4 regions of the Neobacillus solisequens genome follow, and region 1 is predicted to be linked to each of the others. Evidence: predicted binding sites of a transcription regulator. Region 1 holds the regulator's gene; each other region holds the start of a gene.
What was found. The regulator Rex, encoded in region 1, represses fermentation and respiration genes when NADH is low (regulators of the CRP and FNR family bind a similar motif). The targets are predictions, from matches to a motif close to TTGTGAAATATTTCACAA.
Positions count from the first base shown of each region.

Region 1 (3,179 bases):
GCGTGTAAAAGGTTTCAGCAAATTTCCGACCAGCGACTCTTTATACTCGACCCTAATGGTTCTCCCGCCTATTTCTTTTACATGGCAATTCCAAAAGATTTTTATATCCACTTCATCGGCATTTAACAATCCGCCAATAGTAAATTGAGCCTCTCCTTTAAATGTTTCAGCTTCACAATCGCCACCAACAGAAAGGGTCCCTTTCATTTGAATTTCCTCGCCTTTAAGCCAGCCACCTATAGAAGTTTGGCCCGAGATTCGCAGCTTTTCCACTTCTACGTTACCGTTGATTTTAGCGGTCCCTTCAACTAAGATTTCATTGGAGTTCACGTCCCCCTCCATTTTGCTCTTTCCGCTCACGATTACCTTTTCCGCCCGAATATTCCCTTTTGCTGTACCTAAACCATTGCATTCAAATTCATTGCAATCGATATCGGAATTGACGCTTCCTCTGCCGTTAATCAACACTTTGTCAAATTGTCCGCCATTGGATGATCCAATGCCATTTATATAAAGGTCTCCCTTTTTTTGCGTATCCATTTCCATTCCCCTTTTATAGTAATTTGGCTTTTAGTTCTTCCATGCAGCCCATCAATGGCAGGCGGGACACAACCTTTGTTCCCGTTTCAAAATGAATACTCTCCGCATTGATTGCTAATAGGCACGAAGAAACACCTAGCTTTCGGGTGATCACTAACTCACCGCTTTTTTGCTTAATCGTCGTTCGATTAGCTACTAGGAGCTGAACGATCATTCTTCCCTCTTCGAGATTTACCTCTCCGGACTGCAATAGCTTATCTAATACATATATTTCAAGTATTCTCGAAAAATTAAAGTCAGGACCATTTTTTTCAATATCCAGATATAGATTTATCGCTGTTTGCGAAACAGTGTTTCGTTTTACTAGTTCTTCAGCTGATAATTGTAGGTCTGTTACGCTTGGAGAAAACATATTGGCCAATTCATCCAACGATAAATTCTCCTTCATCGTTTGGATTTTTTCGATGCGTTTTAAGATCTTTTCTTTAGGAAAAAAAGTCTCCTGACCAGTAAAAGTGGACTTGCGAATAAACCATTCCTCGGGAATCAAGTCTTTTCGCTTCCAGCGATATAACTGCCCATATGATATTCCTGCTAAATCCAATAACTCTTTTTTAGAAATTAACTCCTCACTCATTTTTTAAAAACTCCTTTCCGATGACATTAATGTAACATAACACTGTTACGTTGTAAAGGCGTTGTTTTATCATTTTGTAAATTTTTTGGTATCCTACCAAAAAAAAAAGGCCGGACCATTAAAATGGGTCCGCCTCTATCCAGGAATACCGCCCATCAAAATGTTTTTTAGGAGGTACTTGCGATTTCTATCGGAATTCTCTCATCACTTTTTCCAAAACCCACCCTTCGAGGACCTCTCCCTTTTTCGGGTTAATAAGGGGTCTCTGTCTTACTCCTTTTTTTAGAAAAAAAATGGGCCCTCCCAATTATGGAAAGACCCATGGCAAAATTATTCTTCAACTTCTACTTCTCCAATTGATGGATAATGCTTTAAAAAGTACACCAATGATTGCAGTTCAACTGCTAAATCAATATGGTGAACCCGAATGGAGGCTGGAACATTTAATCTGGCAGGGGTGAAGTTTAAAATACCTCTGACCCCTGTATTCGCAAGGCGATCCGTTATCATCTGAGCAACAGGAGCAGGTACGGTTAAAATCGCAACCGAAATATCATCCTCGACCAAATGTTTTTCCAAATCATCCATGGACAGAACCGGAACATCGCCGATGGAAGTGCCAATTTTATCGGGTGAAACATCAAACGCGCACTGAATTTTCGTATTGTTATTTTTTAAAAAATTATAATGTAAAAAGGCTGTGCCCAAATTCCCTACCCCAATTAAGGCAACCTTCGTTAATTCGTCTTGATCCAAGGTTTTTCGGAAAAAGGACAATAGATAATTGACATTATAGCCGTAACCCTTTTTACCAAGGGCTCCAAAATAGGAAAAGTCCCTGCGAATTGTTGCGGAGTCTACTTTTACTGCCTCGCTTAATTCGGCTGATGATACTCGTTGCTTTCCGGAAGAATGCAAGTTTTGTAAAAATCGATAATATAAGGGTAATCGCTTTGCTGTTGCTTGTGGGATTTTCATTGTTTCATTCGACATATTACTCCTTCACCCCGCTAATCATTTTGTTTATATTCGATCAAGTCGTCTAAAATCGCCATTTTTGCCGCCGGATTTCTCCATTAAGTAGGTAGGGCCGATTACCATACCCTTATCCACTGCTTTACACATATCATATACCGTTAATGCACAAACAGACGCCGCTGTTAGCGCTTCCATTTCAACACCTGTCTGCCCTTTAGTCTTAACTGTTGCCTGAATTTGCAATGTATACTGATCGTTATCGCTTTCCCAGGAGAAAGTAACATTTATACCAGTTAATGGAATCGGGTGGCACATCGGGATGATTTCCCATGTCCTTTTCGCTGCCATCACTGCTGCCACTTGGGCAACTGCTAAGACATCGCCTTTTTTCATTTCCTCATTAGTGATTTTTTCATAAATTTCTTTACTCACAGTAATGCTAGAATGCGCAAGCGCTGTTCTCGCCGTTTCCGGCTTATCGCTTACATCCACCATCTTTGCTCTGCCTTCTTCATTAAAATGCGTAAACTCTGCCATAGTATAGTCCTCCAAAAAAAATGATACTATATTTTACCGTCTCTGTGTGTGAAAGTTTGAGCGAATGGTGATATTTTTTTCCAAAACGTACAATATCCTGCTTTATTGCCGTTATTTCAGGAATACGGTACACTATTCCTAGGTAATAGAGGTGAAAAAATATGATTTTATTACAAGTTAATCAATTACAAAAATACTTTGGTGCTGACCTTATTTTATCCAATATTAAGCTTGAATTACAAACGAGGGACCGTGTTGCCCTTGTAGGTCGTAATGGTGCTGGAAAATCCACCCTTCTAAAAATTATCGCAGGGCATCTTTCCCATGACGGTGGAGAAATTATCAAGCCAAAGGGTGTCTCGATCGGATACTTAGCGCAAAATACCGGGTTGGAATCAAGTCTGTCCATTTGGGATGAAATGTTAACCGTCTTTGAACATCTTCAGCAGCAAGAAAAGGCTTTGCGAAGACTTGAAGCGCAAATGGC
Region 1 is NZ_JBKFGJ010000027.1:83,781-86,959, forward strand. It holds gene ACI3K6_RS21725 (polymer-forming cytoskeletal protein) at 1-540, opposite strand, end outside; gene ACI3K6_RS21730 (YhbD family protein) at 554-1,177, opposite strand; gene ACI3K6_RS21735 (redox-sensing transcriptional repressor Rex) at 1,508-2,170, opposite strand; gene moaC (cyclic pyranopterin monophosphate synthase MoaC) at 2,201-2,692, opposite strand; gene ACI3K6_RS21745 (ABC-F family ATP-binding cassette domain-containing protein) at 2,854-3,179, shown strand, end outside.

Region 2 (3,179 bases), on a different contig from region 1:
ACTCCTTCACTAGTTTTTCTTCGTAAATGTTACCTTCCAATGTTTTTTGTCGATTTCTTCTTCATCATGCATAAATCCTTTTGCTTTCATAACGGCAAATAGCGGGACAGGCTTAAATGGTGCATGGAGTATAAAGGTGTCGTCTTTATTTAAATCTTTAATAGCTTCCATGATTTTTTGAAATGGTTCCAATTTATTTTTTAAATCCTCACGCACATCTAACTCAATAACTTTTGATTCCATCATTTTCTCCACCTTTTTAGTATTGATTTGGTTATAAAAATAATTCTTGTTGTAAAGCGTTACGGTCAATCATAAAATTCCCGTCTTCTGCTTGGAGCAGATATTGTTTCTTTTTTAAATGATTAATAGTCCGGCTGACTGTTTCTCTGGTTGTACCAATCATATTGGCCAATTCTCTATTGGTAAATGGTGTGGAGAGCTTATATAGGTCCCCAGCCTTTTCAGCATTAGTTTTACAAAGCCTGATTAGTAGAAGAACTATTTGCTCATAAGTATTGTGAAGAACTTGGGCTTCTAATCTTCCTTGCAAGTCGATAATTTTTTCGCCCAATACCTTAAATAGCTTTATGCATAGTTCCGGGTAAGTGATTAAAATTTCTTCGAATTTATCGATGGGGATTACGATTAAATTTGCATCCTCCATCACCTCGGCATGGGCAGGATAATTCCCCTTTCGGAAGAATCCAGCATGTGGAAACATTTCACCTGGTTCGAGAACGGAGATAATCTGTTCTTTACCAGATAGATCCGTTTTATAAATTTTGATTTTACCACTATGAATAAAGAAAACTCGGTCAAGTGGATCGTCCTGCATAAAGACATACATTTTATGTTTATAGAATCGGGTTTGCGCAATTTTTATGATTGGAGCAAGTTCTTCCTTGGATAGCTCTTTAAATAAGGGAACTTCTGATAATCTGTTTTCAATATCCTCTTGTTTCATTAAACATCACCTTCGTGTTATTAAATATTGATTACTCTCATTTTAGCAGTCATATCACAGGAAAAATGTGACCTACGTCATAGATGAAACGTTGATTGAAAATAATTCTCAGTGGTGTGAGGAATATCACATGGTTTAGATGAGGTGCTTCACTATGTATTAGGCCTTTGACATTTACAATACAAATGTGAACAAAAACGAAAGGATGATTCTGGTATGGAAATCGAACGGGGAAAACCCACGAAAAAAGTGGTGAAGGAAAATAAAAACGCCCTTTTAAAATCCATTTTAATTGTTACAATTCTACTAAGCTTTACCGTATTATTGGGCGGTGGCTATTGGATATTCAAGGAACAAGCGCCAAGACCTCTTGAAGTCACAAATGAAAAAGGGGACGTCTTGTTTACAAAAGCAACCATAATGGGCGGCCAAGCGGTTTGGCAAAAATATGGGCTAATGGATTATGGGACGGTGTTGGGACATGGTTCATATATGGGCCCTGACTACACGGCAGAGTCTTTAAAGATATATACTGAAGGAATGCAAGATTATAAGGCAAATCAGGAATTTAGTAAGAGGTTTGCCCAACTAGATGATGGTCAACAAACTTCGATAAAAGCTGAAGTCATCAAAGAAATGCGTAAGAATCGCTATGATAGCAGTAAAGAGACTTTAAAGTTAACGGATGCGCAAAGCTATGGACTTAAACAAGTTCAAACCTACTATAAACAAGTTTTCACTAAAGGCGACGACTGGGGATTAAAGGCTAACTTGATAAAAGACTCTGATATGCCAAAGGATCATCGTGCCTATGTCGCTAAAGGTGATCAAATTACACAAATTTCTGATTTCTTCTTCTGGACAGCATGGCTTTCAAGTACAGTCCGTGAAGGTGATAAAATTACTTACACAAATAACTGGCCTTATTATGAAGATGCAGGAAACAAAATGTCATTTTCAGCAGTTTGGTGGAGCGGGGCAAGCATCACTCTGTTTATTCTAATGCTAGGGGTTATTTTATATTTCTTCCATCGTTATAAATTTGGCATGGTTGAGGCATATAAAGAAGGGAATTTCCCACGGATTGATTTACGGAAAATTCCTGTTACTAGTTCACAAATCAAAACAGGTAAGTATTTTACAGTTGTTTCGATCTTGTTCTTTGTTCAATGTATGTTTGGTGCTTTACTAGCTCACTATTATATCGAGCCGGACAGCTTCTTTGGCATAAAATGGATTCATGACATTCTACCATTTAATATTACAAAAGGCTATCACCTACAGCTTGCCATCTTCTGGATTGCTACTTCTTGGTTGGGTATGGGGATTTATGTGGCTCCACTTGTAGGTGGATATGAGCCGAAGAAACAAGGCTTACTAGTGGATATTTTATTCTGGGCATTGGTAGTTCTTGTTGGCGGAAGTATGGTCGGTGAATGGCTAGGTGCCAATGGGAAACTCGGAAACGAATGGTTCCTATTCGGTCATTCCGGTTGGGAATATATTGAACTTGGTCGTGTATGGCAGGTAATCTTAATTGTTGGTATGTTAATTTGGCTTTTCATTGTGTTCCGTGGTGTAAAAGCAGGGCTTAAAAGAGAAACAGATAAGGGTGGACTTATCCACTTGCTATTCTACTCTGCTATTGCGGTACCTGCTTTCTATATCTTTGCATTATTTATTAATCCTGATACCAGCTTTACCTTTGCTGACTATTGGCGCTGGTGGATTATCCACCTTTGGGTAGAAGGTATTTTTGAAGTATTTGCAGTCGTAGTGATTGGATTCTTATTAGTACAACTAGGTTTAGTGACGAAAAAATCAACGGTTAGACAATTATATTTCCAATTAATTCTGCTATTAGGCAGTGGTGTAATCGGAATTGGCCACCATTATTACTATAACGGTTCAGCAGAAGTTTGGATTGGGCTTGGCGCTGTATTCTCAGCACTCGAGGTAATTCCATTAACTCTATTGATCTTGGAAGCTTATGAACAATATAAGATGATGCGTGATGGGGGTGTAGACTTCCCTTATAAAGGCACATTCTGGTTCTTAATTTCTGTAGCCATCTGGAATTTAGTTGGTGCGGGTGTATTAGGCTTTTTAATTAACTTGCCGGCAGTATCATATTTTGAACATGGTCAATTCTTAACTCCAACACATGGCCACGGGTCAATGATGGGTGTATATGGGATGTTTGCTTGTGCAG
Region 2 is NZ_JBKFGJ010000002.1:30,240-33,418, forward strand. It holds gene ACI3K6_RS00575 (DUF2249 domain-containing protein) at 10-243, opposite strand; gene ACI3K6_RS00580 (Crp/Fnr family transcriptional regulator) at 275-967, opposite strand; gene ACI3K6_RS00585 (nitric-oxide reductase large subunit) at 1,184-3,179, shown strand, end outside.
Region 2: a site for Rex is predicted at 1,082-1,099, ahead of ACI3K6_RS00585 (nitric-oxide reductase large subunit). Genes of this name have one in related genera too.

Region 3 (3,179 bases), on a different contig from region 1:
AAGATTCATTATTTTGTTCCTCCTTAAAAATGGATAAATAAGTTTTTTATTTGTTTTCAACTTCTTATAAAATTAATGGTCAGCGCTCACTTTATGAGACATATAAACCATTGTTAACATAGTAAAGATATACGCCTGAATACATCCGACGAAAATCGAGAATGCCTGCCAGACAAAGGTCAGCGGAATAGCTGCAATAAACCCTGCTATACCTTGATGTGCTAGTCCAGCTGCTAATAAAGATAGCAACAATTCCCCGGCATAAATGTTACCGTAAAGACGCAGACCAAGCGTTAAGGTATTGGCAAATTCCTCAATAATTTTTAACGGGAATAAAAACTTCATTGGGCTGAAGAACGTTCCCCCGTAGGCTTTCGCCCCTCTTAATTTCACGCCATAAAAATGCGTTAACCCGACTACCATAACCGCCATGGTTAAAGTGATTACTGGGTCAGCTGTTGGCGATTTCCACCAAAGTTTTTCGTCAACAATAATTGCAAATGGCAGACCTAGCATATTGGATACAAAAACGTACATGATGATTGTCAGACCGAGAACATGAAATCTTCCGCCGTCCTTCCAATCCATTGTACTGTTGATGATGCCCTTAACAAAGTCCATCACCCACTCCAAAAAGTTTTGCATCCCTGTAGGTTTCATGGCCAGTTTGCGGGTTGCTATCACGGCAATTAAGAAAACAATCACACTGGATACGGTAATCATCAACATATTCGCCGCGTTAAACCAAAGACCCATAAATTCAAACTCAGGAGCCCCATGATGCATGTAAACTTCACCTCGCTTCCCGTTTATTTATGTACATGCAGTGCATGATAAAAATAATTTATCATAATGACAATATAGGATGTCATTAGCCCCAATGCAACACCTTCTACCCTAAAATATTGTGGACATTTTAAGGCAATTGTTACTGAAATCGCTGCCATTGCTAATCTTTGTAGGGATCCAAGCGAACGCAGTTTTTTTCCTTGAGAAATGGCTTTGTCAAATTTGTCTGCCTTTCTCATTAACAACCAAAGATTCACGTTGCTAAAAATGGTACCTAGTATGATTCCAAGGAAAACGGTTTTGTAGGATGTAAACCCCCAGCCAAGTACACAAATGGATAATATGTAAAAAGTCCATTTTCGCTGTCTGTTATATAGTTCTTTAAAATCTGGCATGGTTATTTATCTCCTGAATAAAACTGACGGATTGAGAGCAACATGGAATATACACCTGCAGAAAGCCCCAACAACAGTCCGATAATTAAGAAAATTGGCTCTGTACCCCAATTCTTATCGATCCATCTGCCTGCAAATATTCCTATTAAAATAGAGCCTACCAATTGGGAGACAATCGCGGACATTAAGGCCATAGCACGAAATGGATTTCGATCTTTTTGCATAAAAAATCATCCTCACCATAAGAGAATGGGTGTTGGAAAAAAATTATTCAAGAATATAACATTGTTGGGCTCGTGTCAAATGAAATTTTAATGAAAACGCTATGATTACACCCTTTGTTAGCATACAATAGGCAATGTTTAATGTCAATTGGTTTACGTGAATTAATCAACATGCAATTTCCCGAATTTTATAAATTTAAATTACCTTAACACTACCTACGTAGTACAAAATATTCTTACGGATTTTCTACTAATTTGGTTTCATTTTTTATAATAAAAATGGAAAAATTTTTGAATTAATACTACTTAGAAAATTATTTCTAGTTATTTCCCGAAGTTATTTTGCAAAATAAAAAGAGCTGGCAACAGCTCCTTTTATTTGTCAATGACAATCATCGTTTCAATAAAGTCCTCTTTGCCGGCTTTTTTGGCAAAAACTTTCACCCTATATGTGCCTGCCGGCGGTAAACTTTCTTGTGATAGTTCTTTTCGAATTAGCCCTTTTTTCACGTTTGTGCTGGAATCCAAAAACTGAACAAAACGATAGTCCTCAGGGTTAAAGAGCGCAATGCCAAACTCCTCAGCTCCCCCTGGCATATACACCTCATACCGATAAGTGCCTGGCTGATCTCCTGGAGTAAAATCAAAGCCCATTATTCTCGGGTAGCCCGGTTCCTCAAGAACATATAAATAAGGAACATGATAGATCGTATCCCCAGCATTTACAGCTAAATAGCCATCAAAAATCTTCTCTTTAAACACTTTTGGATCGACCTCAAGCTCAACTGTTACCTCCTTTGATTGTTTTGGTCCCAATGAAAATGATATCGGGAACCGCCAGTTGAGTCCTTCCCTTTGCTTGGGCAGATCAAATGAGTACATTTGTGTTCGACTGCTAGTATTTTCTATTTTTAAAATGTCAATATGCCTATTCTTACCTTCAGTGAATTTTCCAAATTTAATGCTCCCTGGCATGATGAGTGATTCCGTCTTGATTGCCTCATCTACTTGAATTCTACCAGCCCCTTGGGCATAGGTATGATAATAGGGCGCGTTGATGGGACCTGATCCACGGCTTAATTCAAGGGAGGTTTCTGTTTTCACAAGTGGTTTTGCCGTATTCATTAGGGCAGCCTTTATTTGATCGGGTGTCCAGTCAGGGTGGGCCTGTTTAATTAAGGCACATGCACCGGCGACATGCGGCGCTGCCATACTTGTTCCTTGGAGCGATAAATAGCCTCCTGGTATGGTTGAATGAATCGCAACGCCAGGGGCAACAATATCCGGCTTTATATCCCAAGTCATCGTTACCGGCCCCCTGGAGCTAAAATCAGCTAGACGATCTTTTTCCTTTATTATTTGAACTCTTGATAGACCTTTGACGTTTTGAATGGCTCTTTGCAGCCTCTTTCCCTCCTCCTTCGTGAGGGAACCGACAGGGATATCCAACATTCCATCAAGGTTACCCATAAAGCTACCGTTGACATTGTTATAAATGATGACCGCTTTCGCTCCCGCCGCGCGTGCATGATTGGCTTTTTCCGTAAAAGTAAGTGTACCCCGTTCAATTAGGGCGATTTTTCCTTGAACGTTTTTTAAATCCGTTTTTCCTCCCATTCCTCCTTCGACTAACTCTAGCGATCGATCAAGGTTCCATGGCACTGAACCTTCCATCGGCTGAATACGGATTTTTCCCTCTATTCCTTCTACATCTAAATACGCGATGTCCATCGTGGGTGTAGACGCCCCAACGGATATTGCCTTTGAAGCT
Region 3 is NZ_JBKFGJ010000006.1:113,881-117,059, forward strand. It holds gene atpE (F0F1 ATP synthase subunit C) at 1-9, opposite strand, end outside; gene atpB (F0F1 ATP synthase subunit A) at 73-786, opposite strand; gene ACI3K6_RS08080 (ATP synthase subunit I) at 810-1,184, opposite strand; gene ACI3K6_RS08085 (AtpZ/AtpI family protein) at 1,187-1,408, opposite strand; gene ACI3K6_RS08090 (S8 family serine peptidase) at 1,784-3,179, opposite strand, start outside.
Region 3: a site for Rex is predicted at 1,564-1,581, ahead of ACI3K6_RS08085 (AtpZ/AtpI family protein). Genes of this name have one in related genera too.

Region 4 (3,179 bases), on a different contig from region 1:
GAGCTTTCATTAAGAATTTGTGGAAAAAATGATATTTGTGGCGAACTAACGCTATTTACGGATAGTCCAAAATATTTATTAAGTGCGCGGGTCCTTGAAGAAGGTGAGATTGCCGCAATTAAAAAAGATGTGATTGAAAGTGAAATCTTCCAGAACAGTAAGCTTGCATTTGAATTTATGAAATGGATGAGTGATCATTTCCGTAAAACCCAAACAAAGTTCCGTGATCTAGTTTTGAATGGTAAACGCGGTGCCCTTTTCTCAACTTTAATTCGGATGTCCAATAGTTACGGTGTTCCGAAGGGTGATGAGATATTAATTGATCTGCCACTAACGAATCAAGAATTGGCTAACTTCTGTGGTACCTCACGCGAAAGTACCAACCGGATTTTAAGTGATTTAAAGAAAGACAAAATTATTTCGATTAAAAAAGGGAAAATATCTATTTTAAATCTCCAATATCTAAAAGATGAGATTGGCTGTGAAAATTGCTCAGCCGTCTATTGTAATATTGAATAGCAAGGGAAGCAGCTCCTCCAGGACCGCTGCTTCCTTTTTTTATGAATGTTTTTCTCTCAGTGCCTTTGGAATATAAACACAGAATGGTTCACTTTCCAAATAGTCGCCAGTCATCGCATATGCTCTTGATCTCGAACCACCACATACATAACGGAATTCACATACACCACATTTTCCTTTAAAACCATCTGGATTTCTTAATGATTGGAAGATAGGCGATTCGCGGTAAATTTCAGCCAATGGGGTTTCACGAACATTCCCGGCTTTTACTGGTAACAAGCCACTTGGATAAACATCGCCAATATGAGAAATGAATACAAAACCATTTCCATCATTTACCCCTTTTGGAGCCCTTCCTAATCCATCGATAGAACCAGTTAATCCTTTTTCGGTCAGAGCTGATAAGTAATTGATTTCATCTGTTTGTGCTTTTGCTTCGCGCATTTTTTGCTGAATCACCACGCGACGATAATGCATGGCTTCGGTTGTTTTAATATCAAACGGCACTTTTTTACTGAGGTCATATAACCAGCGCAACACTTTCTCATGTTCAACTGGAGAAATCATATCAGTTACCTGTCCTCTTCCAGTTGGAACAAGGAAAAAGACACTCCAAAGAACACAGTTTAGTTCCTCAACCAATTTAGCCATTTCCTCTAAATGGTCGTAATTATATCTTGAAACGACCGTATTGATTTGAATCGGCATTTCCAGTTCATGTAAGTACTTAATCCGTTCCATTGTCAGATCAAATGAACCGGACGTTCCACGGAAATGATCATGAATTTCGGCAGTGGGCCCATCCAAGCTAAATGCCCAGCGAGAAAGACCTACTTCTTTTGCTTTACGCATGGCCTCGATTGTAACATTTGGGGTAGCACTTGGTGTCATCGAAACGCGCACACCTTTTTGAACGGCATATTTCGCAATTTCAAACACATCTTCCCTCATCAACGGGTCGCCACCTGTAAAAACAAGCAAAGGATTATTCATATCATATATTTGATCAATTAAGTTTTTTCCCTCTTCAAAAGAAAGTTCACGGGGATCTCTTGTATATTGAGCATCAGCGCGGCAATGCAGACATTTTAATTGACATGCACGAGTTAGTTCCCAAATCACGATAAACGGATCTTTATTAAAATCCCGATTAAAATTCATTCTGAAACTCCTCCTAAAATTTAGGCTATTTCAACTAAAAAGCCTCGATTACTTTGTATTATAAACAGGTTAAAAGGTGAAAAAAGTGAACTACCTCACAATGTGCCTGTTAGATATGTACGTTTTGTGAATGGAAATAGAGAATAAAAAAGGCAGGAGAGCACTGAAACAGGGGGAATTTTGTAATGCCTCTAAAAAAACAGTTCAATCCTTTAAATCAAATCACTTACAGGGTTGATGAAAACCAATTTTCCTGTGGACTAATCTCGTTCCGTCTTTCATCCCCCCGATGAAAGACAGTTTTTTTACTGACCAGTTGAGTTTTGTCCTTCATCACCATGATAAAGAACAGTTTTCTTTTTGCCCAGTTGAATTTTGTCTTTCATCTCCACGATGAAGGACAGTTTTCTTACTGACCAGCCGAGTTTTGTTCTTCATCACTACGATAATGAACAAATAAAAAAACGCATTAGAATTCTTTTGAGAACTCTGATGCGTTTATCCTTTAAGGGTAAAAATGTTTTAAGAAATAGTCAAAACCTCATATTTACTTGCCAATTCGATAAAGTAGTCCATGCCACTAATCTTGCCAACTGTTAATTTTTCAGTTACCGCAAAATGATCAGCGCATGTTTTGCATCCTAAAATCTTGACTCCTTTATCCTCCATTTCTTTTAAATGGACAGAGACTAATGACTCCTCAGTCATTGTTAAGACTCCACTGTTCATACAAAACACAGCAACAGGAAGTTCTTCTTTTTGTTTTAAAATGGTAAAAAACGTTTCGAGGATGCTTTCCCCAAGGGCTTCATCCCCTCTGCCAAGCTGATGGGAACTTACTAAAATGACTTTATTTTTCATCTTAACGAATTCCTAACGCGATTTTTGCGTAACGCGACATCATGTCTTTGTTCCATGGTGGATTCCAAACGATATTGACTTCAGTATCTTTAATTTCAGGAATATCTGCAATAGCTCGCTTAACTTGATCAACAATGGTTCCTGCAAGTGGACATCCCATCGCAGTTAATGTCATCGTGACTGTTACGATTCCATCATCATCCATTTCAACATTATAAACTAAACCTAAATTAACTATGTCAACCCCAAGTTCAGGGTCAATTACAAGCTCTAATGCACCCATAATATTTTCTTTTAACTCTTCGTTCACTTTTGCTTCACTCCTCTAACTTTTTGCTGTATTTATTATAACAAAACAAATTGATAAAACCATTTCTAAGAGCTTGAACTGCTTTTTTCTAAAAGGCTCAGTTAAACTTGTATGTTGGTTTCTGCTCCAATCCACTGGGTACAAAACTCATCAGAGTTGTTTAACGTAAGTATCAAATAAAACAGCTGTACTCCTTATTCCTTAGTATAGTAAAATAAAGAATCTTTAGGTGTGAATTTTTTTACATGCTCTATATAAATTGTTAACATAGTATTTATAATTTAATTACAGTTTGATTCATAAATTACTTTTGTAAGCTGATCAAGAA
Region 4 is NZ_JBKFGJ010000003.1:193,140-196,318, reverse strand. It holds gene ACI3K6_RS05165 (Crp/Fnr family transcriptional regulator) at 1-519, shown strand, start outside; gene ACI3K6_RS05160 (TIGR04053 family radical SAM/SPASM domain-containing protein) at 559-1,680, opposite strand; gene ACI3K6_RS05155 (DsrE family protein) at 2,203-2,541, opposite strand; gene ACI3K6_RS05150 (metal-sulfur cluster assembly factor) at 2,543-2,851, opposite strand.
Region 4: a site for Rex is predicted at 1,764-1,781, ahead of ACI3K6_RS05160 (TIGR04053 family radical SAM/SPASM domain-containing protein). Genes of this name have one in related genera too.